Regions from separate parts of the Flavonifractor hominis genome, predicted to be linked through region 4. Evidence: riboswitches for the same ligand, from Rfam matches in the RefSeq annotation. Region 4 holds a riboswitch; each other region holds the start of a gene.
The links. A riboswitch is a leader RNA that binds a small molecule or an ion and turns the genes downstream of it on or off. The one in region 4 is predicted to bind cobalamin.

Region 1: it holds a riboswitch for cobalamin, as region 4 does, so the genes downstream of both, WMO45_RS13160 (hypothetical protein) here and WMO45_RS05920 (homing endonuclease associated repeat-containing protein) in region 4, are expected to answer to the same signal.
Region 2: it holds a riboswitch for cobalamin, as region 4 does, so the genes downstream of both, WMO45_RS03665 (ABC transporter substrate-binding protein) here and WMO45_RS05920 (homing endonuclease associated repeat-containing protein) in region 4, are expected to answer to the same signal.
Region 3: it holds a riboswitch for cobalamin, as region 4 does, so the genes downstream of both, WMO45_RS09530 (energy-coupling factor ABC transporter permease) here and WMO45_RS05920 (homing endonuclease associated repeat-containing protein) in region 4, are expected to answer to the same signal.

What each region holds. Positions count from the first base shown of each region.
Region 1 is NZ_JBBMFT010000015.1:122-5,325, reverse strand. It holds gene WMO45_RS13165 (S-layer homology domain-containing protein) at 1-2,779, shown strand, start outside; cobalamin riboswitch at 2,898-3,088, shown strand; gene WMO45_RS13160 (hypothetical protein) at 3,243-3,536, shown strand; partial or broken gene WMO45_RS13155 (S-layer homology domain-containing protein) at 3,799-5,204, opposite strand, start outside.
Region 2 is NZ_JBBMFT010000001.1:724,060-729,263, reverse strand. It holds gene WMO45_RS03670 (S-layer homology domain-containing protein) at 1-1,908, opposite strand, end outside; cobalamin riboswitch at 2,714-2,893, shown strand; gene WMO45_RS03665 (ABC transporter substrate-binding protein) at 3,109-4,131, shown strand; gene WMO45_RS03660 (FecCD family ABC transporter permease) at 4,141-5,204, shown strand, end outside.
Region 3 is NZ_JBBMFT010000005.1:63,138-68,341, forward strand. It holds gene WMO45_RS09520 (precorrin-8X methylmutase) at 1-518, shown strand, start outside; gene WMO45_RS09525 (sirohydrochlorin cobaltochelatase) at 532-1,314, shown strand; cobalamin riboswitch at 1,307-1,499, shown strand; gene WMO45_RS09530 (energy-coupling factor ABC transporter permease) at 1,530-2,249, shown strand; gene WMO45_RS09535 (energy-coupling factor ABC transporter substrate-binding protein) at 2,263-2,553, shown strand; gene cbiQ (cobalt ECF transporter T component CbiQ) at 2,556-3,335, shown strand; gene WMO45_RS09545 (ATP-binding cassette domain-containing protein) at 3,332-4,186, shown strand; gene cobI (precorrin-2 C(20)-methyltransferase) at 4,183-4,878, shown strand; gene WMO45_RS09555 (NAD(P)-dependent oxidoreductase) at 4,875-5,204, shown strand, end outside.
Region 4 is NZ_JBBMFT010000002.1:353,453-358,656, forward strand. It holds gene WMO45_RS05915 (S-layer homology domain-containing protein) at 1-2,392, shown strand, start outside; cobalamin riboswitch at 2,597-2,732, shown strand; gene WMO45_RS05920 (homing endonuclease associated repeat-containing protein) at 2,927-3,505, shown strand; cobalamin riboswitch at 3,511-3,733, shown strand; gene WMO45_RS05925 (S-layer homology domain-containing protein) at 3,843-5,204, shown strand, end outside.

The sequences.
Region 1 (5,204 bases), on a different contig from region 4:
CGCCGCCTCCGATACCGCTCTGGTAACCAAGAGCGGCACCTCCATGGCCTCCCCCAATATGGCCGGCGGTTTCCTGCTGGTTCAGCAGTATGTAGATGAAAACCTGGCCCTGTTCGGTGTGGAGCCCGGTACCGAGGAGTACAACAACCTGGTCAACCAGCTGGTTGCCAGCACGGCCACCGTGTACGCCCCGCTGGACAGCGAGGGTACCGGCCGTCAGAACAAGTACTTCTCTCCCCGCCGTCAGGGTGCCGGCCTGGCCAACATCGATGCGGCCACTTCTACCAAGGTGGTGCTCCACAACGACACCGTCTACAACCCCGAGACCGGTGAGGCCCCCCGCACCAAGGTGGAGCTGTTCGACAAGCTGGGTGATACCTTCACCTTCCACTTCACCCTGGACAACTACAATGACACCGCCCGCACGTTCAACGTACTCTCCTGCCTGCAGACCGACGCCACCACGGAGAGCGCCGGCCGCAACAACATCGTCACCAGCAACAGCAACGGCACCGATATCGACCCCATTGAGGACGCTGTGATGACCGTCTCTGCGGTCAGCGGTGACGCCACCATCGACACCGACTCTGCCAACATCAACCGCTATGCCGACGGTACTTCCGCCGCTGTGGTGAGCGTTCCCGCCAATTCCTCCACCGAGATCACCATCACCGTGGAGCTGGATCCCGACACCATGGCAGCCTATGACGAAGTCTATCCCAACGGCATGTTCCTGGAGGGCTATGTGTTCTTCGACTCCGATGTGGAAGACGTGAACATCCCCTTCCTGGGCTTCCGCGGCGACTGGACTCAGGCCCCCATCTTTGACCTGGCCACCGCCTACGATGACATCAGCGCTCTGGAGACTACCGACCTCAATTACCCCTTGTACTATGCCACCACCATGGCCACTCTGCTGGACAACGGCGGCACTTCCTACGAAGCGGTACTGGGTGCCAACCAGTTCACTGAGGCATCCTGGCCCGGCTATGCGTACAACGACCGGTACAATTCTGCCCGCACCTATCTCTCCACCCTGCGTGACAGCGGCAACTTTAGCGGCGACTACTCCGCCATCTCCCCCAACGGCGACGGCTTTGCCGATCTGGCTTATGCCAACCTGCTGCTGCTGCGCAACGCCAAGGCGATCTGCGTCGTGATCACCGATGCCGAGGGCAACGTGGTCAAGACCATCGGTCCCGAGTTTGAGTACTTCGAAGCGCTCAACAGCGACGGCAACCAGACCCAGCAGGTGGCCGCCACTTACGGCACCAAGTATAAGCGCAACATGGCCTGGGACGGCACCGATGCCGACGGCAAGGTTGTGGCGGATGGCCAGTACAATTACAAGCTGGTGGCCATGGTTGAGTATGAGTTCCTGAACACCGAGGGCTGCATCCCCACCGACAACACCTGGGATAAGGACAATCACACCATGACCGGCATGACCGACGCCTACAAGCAGACCGTGCTGGATGCCCTGCTGAACTCTGAGACTGCTCAGTCTATCTCCATGCCCGTTAAGGTGGACACTGTGGCCCCCGCCATCGTGGCCACCCCCATCACGGACGGCAAGTGGAACGTACAGATTGATGACGCTGGCGGCATCCAGGCTCTGGCCCTCTATTACAAGGGCGAGCGTCTGGGCAGCACCGAGGTAATCAACGCCACTTCCGTTACCAAGAACTATGACCTCAACGAACTGATCGACTCCTTCGGCGACGTCCTCGGTTCCGCCACCTTTGATCCCGCTCAGTTGGAGCTGCAGGTCGTAGACTATGCGTTCAACCTCTCCAGCGTAAAAGCCACTGAGTCGGTCAGCACTTTGAGCGTCACTCCTGCCAACACCTCCGTCTCCAAGGACGGCAAGCTGACCCTGACCGCTACCAGCGAACCCGCTATTGCTGACGGCGCTGTATACCAGTGGTATAAGAGCACCAACAGCGACGGCAGCGATGCCAAGGTTGTTGAGGGTGCTACCGGCGCCACCTGCACCGTGGATACCACCACTGTGGGCACCTATTACTATTACTGCGTAGTCGGCGGCATCCAGAGCAACATCGCCACCGTAGATGTGGTCAATTCCGACTCCGGCTCTTCCGGCGGCGGCTCTTCCGGCGGTGGTTCTTCCTCCGGCGGCAGCTCTTCCGGCGGTTCTACTTCCGGCGGCAGCACTTCCGGTGGTTCTACCTCCGGCGGCAGCACTTCCGGCGGCTCCACCTCTCAGCCTGAGCAGCCGGTTGCCTTCTCCGATATCTCCGGCCACTGGGCTGAGCAGGAGATCAAGGCCGCTGTGGAGGCCGGCCTGTTCACCGGCACCAGCGACACCACCTTCAGCCCCGACGTGACCCTCAGCCGCGCCATGTTCACTACCGTGCTGTGGCGTATGGCCGGTTCTCCCGCCGCTTCCGGCACCTCTACCTTCTCCGACGTGACTTCCGGCACCTGGTACTATGACGCCGTGGTGTGGAGCGCCGCCAACGGTATCGTCAACGGCGTGGCCGAGGGCGTGTTTGATCCCAATGGCCAGATCACCCGCGAGCAGATGGCCGCGATGCTCTACCGCTATGCGGAGTTCGCCGGCAAGGCCACCGATTCCATCCAGCCTCTGGTCGCTTTTGGCGACGCCGACTCGGTCTCTGACTGGGCCGTCTCCGCTGTGGCCTGGGCTGTGGACAACGGTTACATCACCGGCAAGCCCGGCAACCTGCTGGATCCCCAGGGTCTGGCCAGCCGTGCCGAGGCGACTGTGATTGTCAACCGCTTCCTGAGCGAGTAATGCACAGGTAAGAAAAGCACCGCATCCCACCGGGATGCGGTGCTTTTTCTGTCCTCAGGCCGGTCGGGCCGCACCCTTGACAAGCCTCTGGCTATCCTTTAGAATGGAAACAAGCTTATATCGCATCAACCCACCAAGTGCCCGGCATCCGCCGGGTGAAAAGGGAATCGGGTGAAATTCCCGAGCGATCCGGTCACTGTAAACGGGGAGCGCACTGCAATCGGCCATTGTTCTGTCCCGGACAGAGCGAGAAGGCGCGGTGCGCGTAGAGCCGCAAGCCAGGAAACCTGCTTGGATGGGTGGATAGGGAACTTCCGCAGAAAGAGACCTGTCCGGTGTTGCCGTATCCAGCCGGCCCCTGGCAGTCCGCTTTCGGAAGAAAGCGGATTTTTTGTATTTTCCCGCCAGCAGACCGGTCTGTCGGCAGCCCCCGGGCGCACCGTGCCACAGGAGGGGCAGACCAATGAGAAAACGAAACAGGAACCCATTCCACCGCTCGTCAAAGAAACCCGTCCCGGTCCGCCGGCCGGAGCAGGCCATGTATACGCCGGCTCAGCGGGCCCAGCTGGAGGCTCTGGATGCCCTCTGTGGACGACTGGGCCGCACCCCCATGCGGGAGGAGCTTCCACCCTGTCTGCGCATGGGGCTGGCCGCCTCCTTCGGCACCCTGCGCAACGCCTTTTTTCAGCTTGGCAGGGCCCCTCTGTCGGCTCAGGAAGTCCGCACTCTGCGCCATAGCTTTCCTTCCGGTCATTGAGCAACTGAAAACAGAAAACAGAGCGCCGCCTCCCGCTGGGAGGCGGCGCTTTTGTTTTGTCTGTCCGTCAGCTCTCATCCAAGCAGGTGTAGACGCGGAGATACTGCTGCTGGTCCAGCCAGCCGCTTCCCTGGCACTGCCGGACATCTGCCATCCTGAATCTCCAGTTCCGAACTCTCAACCCGCCCGGTCCGTGCAAAAGCAAGCATCGGGCCCCGGAGCAAATGCTCCGGGGCCCGATACAAGATAAGACCTGAATGATTCAGTTGTTTTCGCTCTGGGTAAAGCGCATGAGCATGGTGGCTACCTCAGCGCGGCTGGCAGTGCCCTGGGGATCCAGAGCGGAGCCGTTCTTGCCGGTGAGGATGCCCTCGGCCACCGCCCACTCCATGGCGTCCTGTGCCCAGGCGGACACGGAGGCGGCGTCGGCAAAGCCGGTCAGGCTGCCCTCCGTAGCGGGGGAGCCGGCGTAGCGGTAGAGCATGACGGCCAGCTGCTCCCGGGTGATGGTGGCCTCGGGGTTGGTGCCGTCGGTGATGCCCTCGGCTACCGCCCAGGCCATGGCCTTCTCATACCAAGTGGCCCCGCCGGTGGTGTCCACGCCATCCAGACGGGCCAGGACGGTGAAGAACATGGCGCGGGTCATGGAGGCGTCGGGGGAGAAGGTGGTGTCGGAGGTGCCGTTGAACAGGCCCTCGCTCACCACATACTCCACGGCCTCGCTGGCCCAGTGGGTGGCGGGCACGTCGGAGAAGGCGGGCGTCTCAGGCTCGGTAGGCTCAGTGGTCTCACCGGGCTGCTCAGGCTCAGTGGTCTCGCCGGGCTCCTCGGTCTCGGTGGGAGGCGTGGTGTCCTCATCCTCGGCATCGCTGCCGTCGTTGTAGGAGCCAACCTGCACCAGGCACTGGGCGGTGTAGCCGCCGTCGCTCGTAGTGACAGTGACGGTGGTCATGCCCTCGCCCACCACGGTGAGGTAGCCCACGTCGTTGACGGTGACCACGTTCTCGTCGGCGCTGGTCCAGGTGACCGACTTGTCGTCGGCGTCGGCGGGCTCCACGGTGGCGATGAGCTGCTCACCCCGGGGACCGAAGTTGGAGTACAGGTACACGCTCTCCACGTTCAGCTTCACGCCGGTGACAGCGGTCATTTTGTCCTGCTCAAACACGGCGGTGACGGTGACGTTCTTGGCGGGCATCTGGAAGGTACCTTCCTCGGACACCGTCACGTCCTCACTGGTCCACTCCACAAAGTGCCAGCCCTCAGCGGCCTGGGCGGTCAGGGTCACGGTGTCCCCCTCGGCGGCCGCGGTGGGCGCGGCGGAAGCGTCGCCCTCACCCTGGGTCTTCACGGTAACGGTGTACTGCTCGGGTACCTCACCAACGGTGATGGTATACGTAAAGGTATGGTCCTTAATGTCGGTGACGATCATCTTACTGCCGTCCGAAACGGTGTCGCTCCAGTCCAGAGGCGTGCCCTCCGACGTTACGAACGACACGGTGCAGTTGCCATCCACATCCAGGCCGTTGCGCAGCCGGGCCAGCGTCATGGGGCTTTCGACGGTGATGGTCTTATTGCCCTCGTTGATGGCAAACTCCTGGCTCTTGATGCGCCAGGCAAAGACCTGCAGCTCATGGACGGAGGCGGCGGCCCAGGAAGAGGCGTCACTGC
Region 2 (5,204 bases), on a different contig from region 4:
CTGTCCGTAAAGCACATGATATAGCCCCGCAATCATGGAAGCAGCCTGGGCGCGGGTGGCCTGAGCCTCAGGCGCAAAACGATAACTGCCGCCGTCGGAAATGCCATTGATGATGCCGGCCGTCTGCATTGCTGCCACCGCATCTTTCGCATAGACTGCGATGGACGATGCATCTGTAAACTCCAGTATCGCATTTTCCTGCGGCAGCTCTTCCTTGGCTACTTTCTCCACATACCGCTGGAGCATAACCGCCATATCCTGCCGTGTGATTGGTGCATTGGGCGAGAAAAGTCCGTTTCCGCTGCCTGTGGTAATCCCATGCTCAACAGCCCAAGCAACCGCCGGAGCATACCAGTCACCGGAACCGACATCAGCAAACTCATCAGTTGTATATGCAGAACAATCTTCGCCTGAGAATTTGGAAAGCATCTGCACAAACTGGGAACGGGTCACCTTCGTCTCCGGGGAGAAATAGCCGTCTCCCGTTCCATTGAGGATATCCTCGCCTGCCAGCAACGCAATCTGGTCCTTTGCCCAGTGGTTCTTTGTATCGCGAAATATGCCGGGCTCCATGTTTGCCGCGTTCTCATAGCAGTAAATCCGTCCTGCGTCGTTATACCAAATCAGGGAGCCGTCTTTCGCAACGATCACGCTCTGGGAGCAGTATTGCCTGCGGCCGATCCCATCCACAATTTCATATTCCGGTTTTGTCTGTCCCTGGCGGTCCGTCAAAATCCACATCTGAGATACTGTTTCATCCTTAGGCGCATAGGGGACCAGATACAGATAAATCATTTGGCCGTTCTCGTCTGTGGCATATGCCGTAGAAATGCCTGCGGATCCCTTAGTCAGAATGGGAACAGAATAGATCTCCTTCATGGTTTCCGCATCAATCACATGAAATGGCTCTGCGGAGCCCATGGTATACCCGCCGCCGCCGATGTAAAGCCGGCCATTATGCACGACCGGCGTGGACTGTGTGCCGCCGCCCTTTGTATGTGATACCCACTCCAACGCCGTCGTTGGATCGGGCATTCCAGCAGCAGTCAGCGCATAGGAGAATATGGATGCACCATCTGTGGGATGATTGGAAGCCACATACAATCTCTCGGTCTCAGCACTATATGTAATGGTGGATTTTATCGCATAACCTTCGCCGATATCAAAGGTACGTGTATCGCCGGTCTTATAGTCGACCACATAAAGCGTACTGCCACAGCCAAAATAGCAGTGCTTTCCCACAAACGCCGCGCCGTTGAAGCTGAAGCCGTATTTGCTGTCAGATTCCACAATCCATTCTGCTTTTTTCACCTCATCGCCGCGTGCGGTATCCTCATCTTTTGCTGTGAAGCAGGCGTAAACGCCGTTACGGCCATAGGTGCCAGTCACAAAATAACCATTATGGTACATAACTGGCGACTGCATCTGTCCGGTGGCTATGGACTCTGTAACATAAAGTTGTTCCAGCGTGTCGGCGTCAAACACACGGAAAAAGCAGCCGTTCACGCCGGTACCGTCGTCCAGATTGTTGACCTGACAGGGCACAAAAATCATACCGTCGCCGAAAGCGATATCAATAAAAAACTGGTTTACCGGCTCGCCATAAATCCTGGCAGTTTTCACTTCTTCCCCCGTGGCCAGATCCAGTTTTCTCAGATATTGAGAGCTGTAATAATAGACAAAATCTCCCATTACAATGGGAGTCCCTGGTACATCATCCCAGGTGTTTCCGGTATTCTTCTCCCATCGCAGCATCAGATCTGCGCCGCTGACCGCGCTGTGGCCGTCGGATACTCCCTGCGCCCCCGGATCTCCCAAAAACTGCGGCCAGTCGGCCGCAAGAGCTGGTATAAGCAGCACCGTCAGCGACAATACGAGCAACAGAACACTGCGAATGATTTTTTTCATAGCACTCGACCCTCTTTCCTTTAATCGCTACATTATTTAAAGCATATTGGTATGCTTTGATTGCATCAAAACACACCTGGCCACAGCCAGATCAATTCTCAAAAAAGTACTGGGCTACACAGCACAAAGCTGTTTCACCCGGTAATCCACAAAACATGCTCACAAAAAGTAGGATAAGTTTTGAACTTTCCCACAACCCGCTCTCTTTGTCTGCTTGTCCTTGTTATTCTGACTTGCGCATGCCCTCCGCCCCCTTAGGCTTCCTCAGTGGCCCGTTTTCACAGAAAACGGATATACTTCACAATCACAGCTATGGAATTGCACGTCGCCGCCGCTTTCGCTGCGGTTCCTGCTGCAAAACATGTACAGGAATTTCACCTGATTCCCTTGTTCAGCCGAACAAGGATGCGTGTCCGCTCCGGCACTCCGGAACGGGTCGCGCATTTGCCACAAAAGCCGGATCTTCTCTATGCAGTTGTCTGGGTTTCCTATGACAGAGGGAAATCATGCGTGGGTGTAACCCACGCATGAAGGGCCATGGCCCTTCATGATTCCTTTTTGTATGCGGCTCCTGCGTCAACACGCATGGGCTTGCTGCTCCGTATATGCCCCGCAGGACTGACTGCATCTTTATTTTATCTCAAATTTTGCTAAAAACAAGTGTCCGTTCTTGCGAATTCAGTGGTGCGCCGGGTGTCCGCATTTCGCCATCACCGGCGAATTGATACCGGCAGGCATTGCCGCAGGCTGGATTGCGCTTGACAAATCCTGCAAACGTGGTAAGATAAGGGACGCTGAACCACAACAGCTGAATAGCCCACGCAGTGCCGCCATTGGCGGGTAAAAGGGAATCGGGTGGGAATCCCGAACGATCCGGTCACTGTAAATGGGGAGCCGGCCGCATATGTCATTGCGATATTCGCGAGAAGACGCGGCCCGGCGACGATCCATAAGTCAGGAAACCTGCTGCCTGTGCTGAAAAGATGGGAGTCTTCCGCAGAAAGAGTCCATCTGTATGCCGCTGATGCGGAGGGAATATTTCTTATTCCGCCCAGCGGCCACAGTCCTGCTTTCTGCCGACGAAAGCAGGGCTTTTTTGCGGCAATTTTGACCCAAGAAGGAGGGGACACGCAGCCAAGATACGATTCCTCATACCATATATTTAGAGAAAACCATGTGAATAGAAGGAGATTCTTTGTCATGAAACGACTGACAGCCATGTTCCTGACGCTGCTGCTCCTGCTGAGCCTGTCCGCCTGCGGCACAGCATCCCAAAACCAGACGGACAACACAGACAGTGGCAATTCCCAAACGGAAGAACCCACTGTGACGGACGACGGTACAGAAACGGAGAGCGGCTTCCCCTTTACCCTGACCACCAAGGACGGCGCGGAGGTTACCTTTACCCATGTGCCGGAGCGGGTCATCGCGGCCAACGCCAATGCGGGCGACCAGCTGATGGCTTTGGGCCTTGGGGACAAAATCATCGCCACAGCCTATACCAACTCCGATATTAACCCCCAATGGGACGCCGAGTATAAGGCCATCCCTTCGGTAGCGGAAACCTATATCTCTCTGGAAACCATTTTGGATTTGGAGCCGGACTTCGTCTACGGCCGCTCCAGCTCTTTTACCGAAAAGTACAACACCGAGCATGACACCCTCTCCCAGTACGGCATCATGTCCCTGTCCTCCATCGAGGGCTATACCGTGGGTGCGGACGTGGATGTGGTGTATGAGGATTTCTACAATCTCGGCCGCATCTTCCAGGTGGAGGACAAGGCGGAGGAGATCGTCAGCGCCATGAAGGCCCAGATTGCCGCCGCAGAGGAGGCGGTTGCCGGCCAGGAGGCCACGAAGGTCTTCGTCTTTGATATGGCGCAGGAGGAAGGTGCCTACACCTGCGGCAACAACTTTACCTCCAAGCTCATTGAGCACGCCGGCGGCACCAACATCTTCAACGACCTGGACACTACCTGGGCCACCGTCAGTTGGGAGAGCGTTGTGGAGCGCGCCCCGGAAGTCATCGTCATCAACGACTACGGCGACACCTCTCTGGATGAGAAGATTGCCCAGCTGAAGGAAAACCCCGCTCTGGCTACGGTGCCCGCCATCCAGAACGACCGGATTATCTCCGTCAAGCTGTGCGAAGTATTTGCCAGCTCCATGACCGGCGACACCGTGGAGAAATTCGCGCAGGCGTTCCATCCCGACTGCTTTTGATTTGAAGCGATGAAGCGATTCTGCAACCTGGTGAAGCGGCATACGCTGGCATCCTGTTTGGTTCTGCTTGGCCTGCTCGTCGTTTCCGTCATTCTCGGCATCGGATTAGGGCCGGTTTCCATCCGCTTTTCCGACGTCTACCGGGTGATGTTCCACCGCCTGTCCGGGATTTTTACCGGTCAGACAGCGCCGCTGGAGAGCATCCGGGAGAGCACGCAGAACATCGTCTGGTTCCTTCGTGCGCCCCGGGTTCTGCTGGGCGCGCTGATCGGGGCGGCGCTGACGCTCTCCGGCGTCGGCATGCAGGCCTTCACCAAAAATCCGCTGGCAGAGCCGTATGTGCTGGGGATCTCCTCCGGTGCCTCCCTGGGTGCCGTGCTGGCGATGCTGCTGGGCGTGTCCGTTCCGGTGCTGGGAAAGCTGTCCGTATCCATGGGCGCCTTTGCCGGTGCGCTGGTTTCCATCCTGCTGGTCTATCTCCTGGCCAAAAGCCGCGGCTCTGTCACCCCCATCCGCCTGATTTTGGTGGGCGTCGCAGTTTCGGCCATGTTTCAGGCCTTCACCAACTACATCGTCTACACCGCACCGGATGACGCCGCCGTCCGGGAGGCGACCTTCTGGATGCTGGGCGGCCTTGGCAGCGCCGAATGGGAGGATCTGCCCCTGCTGCTCTGCCTGGTGCCCCCGGCCTTCCTCCTGATGCTGGCGCTGTCGAAGTCCCTCAACGCCATGATGATGGGGGATAGCTCCGCCATCACCCTGGGCGTCAACCTGAATGTCGTTCGCAATCTGCTGATTGTCATAACGGCCCTTTTGACCGCCTCTTCCGTGGCGGTCAGCGGCTGCATCGGCTTTGTGGGGCTGGTGATTCCCCACCTGGTCCGCTCCGTGGTGGGGCCGGACCACCGGAAGCTGATCCCGATCTCGATGCTCACCGGCGCGATCTTTCTCATCTGGGTGGATGTGGGCGCCCGCATGATCAAGCCGCCGGCGGAGCTTCCCATCGGCATTCTGACGGCCTTCCTGGGAGCGCCCCTGTTCCTGTGGATGATCCGCGTCCGGCGCTATGAGTT
Region 3 (5,204 bases), on a different contig from region 4:
ACACCAGCGCCGACTTTGACTATGCCGACAACCTGGTGTTTTCCACCGGCGCGGTGGAAAAAGGCATCGCCGCCATCCGGGGCGGCTGCACCATCGTCACCGACACCCAGATGGCCTTCTCCGGCGTCAACAAGCGGGTGCTGGAGAAGTTCGGCGGGAAAGCGGTGTGCTTCATGTCCGACCCGGACGTGGCCGCCGAGGCCAAGGCCCGGGGGGAGACCCGCGCCACCGTGTCCATGGAGCGGGCGGCGGCGCTGCCCGGCCCCCTCATCCTGGCCATTGGCAACGCCCCTACCGCCCTGGTGCGGGCCTGCGAGCTGATCGAGGCGGGAAAGATGGCCCCTGCCCTGGTGATCGGGGTGCCGGTGGGCTTTGTCAACGTGGTGGAGAGCAAGGAGCTGCTGCTCACCATGGACACCCCCCACATCGTGGCCCGGGGCCGCAAGGGGGGCAGCAACATCGCCGCCGCCATCTGCAACGCCCTCATTTATCAGGCCAGCAACAACGCCCGGGAGTAAAGGAGACAGCAAGATGAGACAAAGCGCCATTCTGGCGGTGTCCTTCGGCACCAGCCACAGGGATGCTCTGGAAGAGAACATCACCCCCATCGAGGCCGATCTGGCCGCCGCTTTCCCGGAGCGCACCCTGCGCCGGGCCTTCACCAGCGGCATGATCCTGCGCAAGCTGGAGCGGGAGGGCACCCACATCGATGACGTGCCCGCCGCCCTGACGGCGCTGGCGGCGGAGGGCTGCACCGACGTGGTGATCCAGCCCACCCACATCCTCAACGGGGACGAGTACGACAAACTGGCCGCCCAGGCTGCCCCCTTCGCCGGGCGCTTTGCGCGGCTGCGCCTGGGCAGGCCGCTGCTCACCAGCGCGGAGGACTACCACGCCGCCGCTGAAGCCCTGCTGGAGGAACTTCCGCCGGAGCGGGCGGACACCGCCCTGGTCTACATGGGCCACGGCACCGGCCACTTCTCCAACGCCGCCTATGCCCAGCTGGAGTATGTGTTCCACGATCTGGGCCGGCGGGACGTGATCATCGGCACGGTGGAGGGCTACCCCGGCCTGGAGGAGACCCTGCGCCGGGTCCGGGAGCGGGGAGCGGACCGGGTGGAGCTGCGCCCGCTGATGATCGTGGCGGGCGACCACGCCAAAAACGACCTGGCCGGACCGGAGCCGGACTCCTGGAAGTCCCGACTGGAGGCGGAGGGATACGCGGTGCGATGCGTGCTGCGGGGCATGGGGGCCAACCCCGGCATCCGTGCCCGGTTCGTCGCCCACGCCCGGGCAGCCCAGGTCGGAGTATGATCCCAGGCCAGGGGCCTGTTTATATAGTAAGGGGCCGGGAAAAGGGAAGTCGGGTGCAAGTCCCGCGCAGTCCCGCTGCCGTAAGAGAAGAGCCGCCGCGCACCATGTCACTGGGCTTGCCCGGGAAGACGCACGGCGGCAGAGAGGCTCAAGCCGGAAGACCTTGCCCGGTCCGCCGCCATCGACCTACGAGTGATAGGAAAGGATGAAGTAACATGATACGACAGACCAAAACCAGAGCCGTACAGACCATGGCCGTGCTTGTGGGCCTGCTGGGTGTGCTGGGGATGAACGCCTCGGCCATGCACATCGCCGAGGGCATGCTCCCTGTGGGCTGGGCCATCGGCTGGGGCGCGGTGTGCGTGCCCTTTGTGGTGGCCGGCTTCTTCGCCATCAAAAAGAAGGTGGAGCAGGCCCCCAGAGCCAAGATCCTGCTGGCCATGTGCGGGGCCTTTGCCTTCGTACTCTCGGCGCTGAAGATCCCCTCGGTGTCCGGCTCCTGCTCCCACCCCACCGGGGTGGGCCTGGGGGCCATCCTGTTCGGGCCTTTGGTGATGACCGTGCTGGGGCTCATCGTGCTGCTGTTCCAGGCCCTACTGCTGGCCCACGGCGGCCTCACCACCCTGGGGGCCAACACCTTCTCCATGGCCATTGCCGGGCCCATCGTGTCCTGGCTGGTCTACCGGCTGCTGCGCCGGGCCAAGGCCCCTGCGGCCGTGGCCGTCTTTGCCGCCGCCGCTCTGGGCGATCTGTTTACCTATGTGGTCACCTCCGTCCAGCTGGGCGTGATCAACGGCGGTATGGTGAAATTCCTCACCATCTTCGCTGTCACCCAGATCCCCCTGGCCATCGCCGAGGGGCTGCTCACCGTGGTGATCTTCAACGTGCTGGAGAAGTACAGCAAGACCGAGCTGCAAGAGCTGGCCGTGCTGTGAGGAGGGAAAGACGATGAAAGTTTGGCAGAAGAACCTGATTTTGATCCTGCTGGTGGTGGTCATCGCCGCCGCGCCCCTGTGGCTGCTGCCCAACGCCGAGTTCGGCGGCGCCGACGGCGAGGCGGAGGAGGCCATCCTGGAGCTCAACCCCGACTATGAGCCCTGGTTCCAGCCCATCCTGGAGCCCGCCAGCGGCGAGGTGGAGTCCCTGCTCTTTGCCCTCCAGGCCGCCATCGGCGCGGGGGTGGTGGGCTTCGTGCTGGGGCGCATCACCAAGTCCGACAAGCCCCGGACCGAGGGCTGAGCATGGGGACCGACCGCTACGCCTATCAGTCCCGCCTGCGGCGGGTATCCCCCCTGCCCAAGCTGCTGCTGACGGCGGTGACCCTGGCGGTGTGCCTGTGCTGCAACAGCGTGGCGGTGGGTCTGGCCACCCTGGCGGTGATGGGGGTGCTCATCACCGCCCTGGGGGGGCTGCCGGCGGGGGTGTTCCTCCGGTTCGTGCGCATCCCGCTGGTCTTTCTGGCGGTGGGGTGCGTCACCATTCTGGTGCACCTCTACCCGGCGGGCACCCCGGTGCTGGCCGCGCTGCCGGTGGGGGGGCGGCTGCTGGGCTTCACCGCCGCCGACCTGACGCTGAGCGCCCGGCTGTTCTGCAAGGCCCTGGGGGCGGTGGGGTGCATGTACTTTCTCTCCCTCAACACCCCCGTCACCGACCTGACCATGGCCCTGGAGCGGCTGCACGTGCCCCGGCTGATGGTAGAGCTGATGGAGCTTATTTACCGCTTTATTTTTGTGCTGGGCGAGACGGCCGCCCACATCCGCCTGGCCCAGGAGTCCCGGCTGGGCTACCGGGGGCTGCGGCGCAGCCTGTCCTCCCTGGGGACCCTGGCCAGCATGGTGTTTCTGCGGGCCTGGCGCAAGGCCGACCGGGTCTACGCCGCGCTGGAATCCCGAGGCTATGCCGGCAGCCTGGTCACCCTGGGGGGCGCATACCGGCCGGGGTGGGGCCTGTGCCCCCTGACGGCCGCCCTGGCGGCGGGGCAGCTGGCCCTGTTCGCCGTGGAGAGGAGGCTTTTTCCATGAATGCCATACAGGCCAGTGAGCTCTGTTATACCTATGAGGACGGCACCGTGGCCCTGGACCACATCAGCTTTGCCGCCCAGCGGGGGAAGATCACCGGTATCCTGGGGGCCAACGGGGCGGGGAAATCCACCCTGTTCCTCAGCCTCAACGGGGTGCTCACCCCCAAGAGCGGCCAGGTGCTGCTGGCTGGTCAGCCGGTGCGTTACGACAAAAAGGGCCTGCTGGAGCTGCGCTGCCGGGTGGGCATCGTGTTCCAGGACCCGGACGACCAGCTCTTTTCCGCCGACGTGTACCGGGACGTGTCCTTCGGCGCGGTGAACCTGGGGCTGCCCCCCGAGGAGGTGCGCCGCCGGGTGGAGGCCGCCCTGGAGCGCACGGGGGTGTCCGACCTGCGGGACAAACCCACCCACGCCCTGTCCTACGGCCAGAAAAAGCGGGTGGCCATCGCCGGGGTGCTGGTGATGGAGCCGGAGGTGCTCATCCTGGATGAGCCCACCGCCGGGCTGGACCCCCAGGGGGTGAGCGACGTGATGAAGCTGCTGCTGGACCTGCGGGACAGCCTGGGCATGACCATCCTCATCGCCACCCACGACATGGACATCGTCCCCCTCTACTGCGACTACGCCTACCTGCTGGGGGGCGGCAAGGTGCTGCTGGAGGGGACCCCCGAGGAACTGTTCGCCCAGCCGGAGCGGCTGCGGGAAAACCACCTGCGCCTGCCCCGGATCGCCCACCTGATGGGCATTTTGAGAGACATCGACGGACTGGACGCCGACCGCTCCGCCGCTACCATCGGCGCCGCGCGCAGAGAGATCCTGCGCCTGCTGAGACAACAGGAGGAAACAGTATGAAGCAAGCAACGCTGTACGGCGTGGGGGTGGGTCCGGGAGACCCGGAGCTCATCACCCGCAAGGCGGAGCGGGTCATCCGCGCCGCGGCGGTGCTGGCGGTGCCGGACAAGGGCCGGGGCCGGCAGACCGCCCTGGACATCATCGGAACCCTGGCCGAGGGGAAGATCCGCCTGGACTGCTCCACCCCCATGGTGCGGGATCAGGCCGTGCTGGACGCGGCCTATGACGCCGCAGCCGACGCCATCTGCGCCCAGCTGGACCAGGGGCGGGACGTGGCCTTTATCACCCTGGGGGACCCCACGGTGTACTCCACCTACCTCTACGTTCACCGGCGGGTGACCGCCCGGGGCTACCGGGCGGAGATCATCCCGGGGGTGCCCTCCTTCTGTGCCGCCGCCGCCCGGCTGGGCCAGCCCCTGTGTGAGAAGTCCCAGCGGCTGCTCATCGTGCCCGCCTCCCATGGGGACATGGAGGACTGCCTGGGAGTGGACGCCAACCTGGTGTTTATGAAGGCGGGGCGCGAGATCGGCGCGCTGAAGGACACCCTGGCCGCCCACGGCCTGCTGGAGCGGGCCAGCCTGGTGGCCAACTGCGGCATGGAGGGGGAGCTGGTGTGCCCCCGCTTTGCCGAGCTGGAGGAAGGCAGCGGCTACTTCTCTGTGGTGCTGGTGAAAAAGGGGGAAGAGGCGTGAATATCGTCATGTCCGGCCTGGACTGGCACAGGGCCCCCATCGACCTGCGGGAGGCCCTCTCCTTCACCCGGGGGCAGGTATTGGAGCTGGACCGGAAGCTCCGCAGCGCGGCGGGGGTGGAGGGGTGCGTGCTGCTGTCCACCTGCAACCGCACCGAGCTCTACCTCTCCTGCGCCGGTCAGGCCCGGCCCGACGCCGGGGCGCTGCTGTGCGCCGCGGCGGGGGTGCCCTACGCCCCCTTTGCCGACGCATTTGAATCCTGCCGGGACGAGGACGCCGCCCGGCGGCTGATGGAGGTGGCCGGCGGGCTCCGCTCCCAGATCTGG
Region 4 (5,204 bases):
CGGTTGGGCAAATGACTATCTGGAGGACTATCTCTCCCGTGCGGTAAACTCCATCACCTGGGAGCAGATCCGGGGCGAAAACACCAATACCGCCACAGTGACCCAGGACGAGGGTTGGTGGTATACAGTCGCCGTGGACGGTCAGGTGGACAAAGACCTGATTCTCCCCACACATGTGGATACCTATGGCGATGTGCGCATTCAGTGGTCGTCCACCGACATGAATGCGCTGACGGTGCAGACAAACCCGGATGGATCCTATACCGCTACGCTCAACCGCCCGCCGTTCGGTGGCGATCCGTTTACCTTCCCGCTGATCGCCACAGCCCGGTTCAACCGCCTGGATGACTACATGATTCAGGAGGCAACTGCTGAAGGCGCTGTACAGGACTGGTACGCTGCCATTCGAAAATTCGTTATTACGGTGGCACCCAATGATGTGGATCAGTCCGCCCAGATCAACGCGGCTCTGGAGAAGTATCCCTCCCTGCTGCGGGACTTTGTGGACAAAGAGAAGCCTGTGACTCCTACCCACGTTACCGCGGATCTGCAAATGCCCACACCTGGCCAGCTGGAGTCCGCCGGAATCCTGCCGGATCGCTATAATCAGAAAGTGACTATGACCAGCGGCAACACCGATGTGCTGGAATTCAGCGGCTATCACGCTGTGGTCTACCGCCCGCTGCCCGGCAGCCCTGCCGCGGATGTGTCTTATACGGTGCGAATTCTGGATCGCCGCAACAATGCCCTGCTGGGAGAGAAGACGTTTTCCCTGACCGTGCAGCCGTTGACAGAGGATGAAATCAGCGCCGCTGCGGCGTTTATGGACGGCGTCTGTACGGAGAACGCCTACTGGAACGGCATCCGTGGAAACAATACGGATAAGACCCAGGTGACAGAGAATCTGGAGCCGTTTGCGGAAGTTCTGAGCGGCGATCAGGGACAGCCGCAGTATATCTACGGCGCGATCAACCTGACCTTCGGCGGAGCAGAAGTGGACGATCTGCCGGGTTACGACCCCATGAACGCCCAGCCGTGGCGGGAGTACCGCTCCAGCCGCCCCACCGTCATCGCCTGCGAAAATCTCCTGGTCACCCGCCCGGAGTACGACACAAAGGTTACGCTGGACAGTGTCCTGACCCACAGCGTATACGGGAAATACTGGGAGAAATTTGGCAGCAATCCGGACTATGCGCAGTTTGAACAGTTCTATAAACGCCCGGTCTCTGTGACGGTAACAGTAAAGGGAACCAAAGGCGGAGAGAATCCGAATCCCCAGCCGGAACAGATTCAGGCTACGGTTTCTGTCAGCGGCGGCGGCTTTGAAAACTTTGCTGATTTGAGTGCGTACACCTTTACCGGCAGCGGCAACCGGGACTGGACGGCGTGGGATGCGCTGCAGGCGGCTTTGCGTGAGGCGGGATATCGCTATGAGGGCAGCGGCTCCTATGTCAGCGCTGTGACGGATTCCAACGGCGTTACCCTTTCCGAACTGGAGCACGGCGAAGGCAGTGGTTGGATGTACCGTGTCAACGGTACACTGCCGGAGGTGACGCTGAACCAGTATTACCTGAGCGACGGCGACAAAATCACCTTCTTCTATACCGGCGACTACCATACAGTTCCCGGAACCCACGGCTATGACGATAACCAAAAGGCGGCCCAGGCGGTGGAGAAACTCATCAATGCCATCGGAACTGTTACCAAGGACAGCGGTGATAAGATCGAAGCGGCCCGGAAAGCATATGATGCCTTGACCGACACTCAGAAGAAGCTGGTTCGCAACTACGACGTGCTGACAGAGGCTGAGGCGGCTTTCACGGCTCTGGAAGCCGGTCTGCCCTTCACCGATGTGGATAAGGACGCATGGTATGTTGAGGCGGTTCAGTACGTCTATAAAAACGGCCTGTTCAACGGCACCAGTGCAACAGCCTTCTCCCCCGACGGGGAGATGAGCCGTGCCATGCTGGCTGCCGTGCTGTACCGCCTGGCGGGCTCACCCGCCGGAGACGGTAAAGCCCCGGCCTTCACCGATGTGGCGCCGGATACCTGGTATACTGACGCCGTAGCCTGGGCCAATGGGAACGGTATCGTCACCGGTTACGGAAATGGTCTGTTCGGTGGCGCTGACAGTATTACCAGGGAGCAGCTGGTTGTTATGCTTTACCGCTACGCCAAGTTCATGAAGCACGATACGGCCGCAGCCGGTGATCTCTCGGCATTCACTGACGCCGGGGACACCAGCGACTGGGCGGTTGAGGCTCTGCGCTGGGCGTATGCGGAGGGCCTGATCACCGGGCGTACCGCAACCACCATTGTACCGCAAGGCACCGCGACTCGGGCCGAAGTGGCCATGATTCTGATGCGTTTTGGCGGGGAACTGGCAAAGTAACTGCCGCCTCGTTGAAGCATACTTCCCTCTCAAGGATCTCCGGGATCCACAGCATCCCCGGCTGCGGATCCCGGAAGTCCGATCCTGAGAAAACAGCAAGTTTGACCCAAAGAACCAGCCCGGCAAAAGTCAGCAGCTGAAGACAAGGACAGCCATAGGTGTTCTTGGTTTCGGAGTCCCTTGACAACGCCATAAAAAGTAGATAGAATGTCTTCGTGAGCAGGTCATATGCTTGACATATGCCAACTGACAAGCCGGTGAGAATCCGGCGCAGTCTTACCTCTACTGTATTTGGCTCCGGCCATAAGCCAGGATTGTCAGCCTGCTCCATGGTAATTGATCAAGGTGGTATCCATTGCCGATTTTTGCAGCCATGCCCATGTGTGGGGATGGCCAGGGTTTTTGTGCATTTTTGATGTGCAAACGCTCGATTTGCAGGGATCGGCAATGGATATCTGCTTTTTGCCGGCAGACACCATTGTCTGCCGGTTTTTTGTTTTCTGAGCCGGCAGCAGATCCCGAAACTGGAAGGGGGTGAAGACCGTCAGCAAGAGAAGGCAAGCTCGCCCAGCCAAACTTACGCCGCAAGAGGCAGAACAATACCGCAATTTGATACAGAAATGGGCACAGCAAGCTCCACCAGAGTACACAGGCAACGGCGAAAAGCACCCTTATACATCTCTTACGCTGTCCAGTGGGCTTGGCAGGGCTGTCTATGCCAGCTATTCCGACGAGGATTTGCTGGCTGTTCTGCACGATGCGGCGTCACGCCTGGGACGTGCGCCCACACAGGATGAGGTCTTTTCTCTGTATCGCATCTACCTGAAAGCGCGGTTTGGCACCTGGCCGGGCGCACTGCGGGCGGCGGGAATGCGGCAATTGCCAATGCCGGATTTAAGCATGCCGGATTGGACACAAATGCTGGCGGAGGAACCGGAGCTCTGCGGTGCTCTGGAGGATGTGACCCGTCGCAGACGCCGCCTTGGATATCCGCCGCGCAAGCGTGATGTCCCGCAGGCGAAAATTCTCTGTGAACGATTCCATTCGTGGGAGAACGTGATTGCTGCCGCGGAGGATTTTGAGAAATGGCAGGAAGCGAGGAAGGATAACTGACAAGTAAATAGGAGCATTTATTGTGGCCCTGTCTCGGTGGAAGCAGAGGGAGGGATGAACAAGGGAATCGGGTGCAAGTCCCGAACGGTAACCGCCGCTGTAAGCGCTGAGATACCGGATCGTTGATGAAAGTCAGTCACTGGGGAGACCTGGGAAGGCAGATCCGGCGTTGTGGGGAATTTCCCCGGAAGCGCAAGTCAGAAGACCTACAAGGAATGCAAAGGGTCGTCGAAATGCGACCCGACCATGGGAACACGGCTGTGGCGATCATTGGGATCTGTCACGGCATTTTTTATGCCCTGACAGATCGAGAGTCGAAAGGAGAGACGGAGCAAATATGAAGAAACGAGTATTGAGCCTGCTGCTGGTGCTTGTCATGGTACTGGGACTACTGCCCGCCGGCGTTCTGGCGGCGGAGGGTGTAACGGAGGTGTCCAGCCAGGCGGAACTGGCCGGAATGACTGACGGCAGCTACATCCTGACAGCGGATATTGAACTGAGCGAATGGACAGCTATTGACTTCTCTGGCACCCTGGACGGTAATGGTTACACCATTACTGTGGCCGGCCAGCCGCTGTTTAACACGCTGAGCGGCACCGTACAGAACCTCTGCCTGGACGGTGAAGTAGCAGGCGAGGACGATACCGTAGGTGCGCTGGCCCGCACACAGACAGGCGGAACAGTGAATAACTGCTGGTCTGGGGCCGGATATGATTATACCGCGTGGTGCTTTGCCGGGTTTGTTGGCACAATGGCTGGCGGCACCATTAAAAACTGCCTCTCTACAACGGATAACGCCGACTCCGGTTTTGTTGGTGAGGCGACCGGTCTGCCTGTCATTGAAAACTGCTATTATACCCTCTATGACGCTGTATACAATGGCGACTTTACCGATACGAACAACAAGAAAATCAATGCTGACGAATATCCGTATGCCATGGCGCAGCTGAACGCTGTCCACGAGGCCGGGCTGCTGTACTGGGCTATGGACGAGGACGGTGTGCCCAAGCCGATTGCTTCAGAGAAACCTGCGGCGGATCGCACGGCACTTCAGGAGCTGTACGACAGGGTAAAGGACAATACAAATGCCGTTCCTGACGAAGAAGATGTTACTTATACATCTGAGAGTTGGGAGGCCTTTGTGGCAGCCCGTGACAAGGCAAAAGCCGTTCTGGACAATGCAGACGCCACCCAGGCCGCCATTGATGGGGCAAGGAAGGATTTGCAGGCCGCAATTGACGGCTTAGTTCCCGACCGCACCACGGCAACGGCGGCGGAACGCGTGGCCCTTCAGGACGAGATCGCAAAAGTGCCCAGTGAAAAGGGCCGGTATACCGATGCCAGCTGGTCTGCCGTACAGGCAGCCCTCAAGCCTGCCAAAAACCTTTTGCAGAATCCAGCCGCTACTGCGGAGAAGCTGGCCGAGCAGACCGCTTCCCTGAAAAACGCTGTCGACGCTCTGGTTGAGATCGTAGATCCGGCTGCGGTGACGGAGCTGCCGGAGGGCCAGGAGTGGACGATGATTTCCACAGCCGAGGAGCTGGCGGAGCTTTCGACAAAAGGCGGCGCCGGCTACTATAAACTGAAAAACGACATTGTGGACTATGTGGGTACTTACGATCCGTTTGGTACCCAAATCAAGCCTTTCAATGGTGTGCTGGACGGCAATGGCTTTACCGTAACCTTTGCAGGCGCAGAC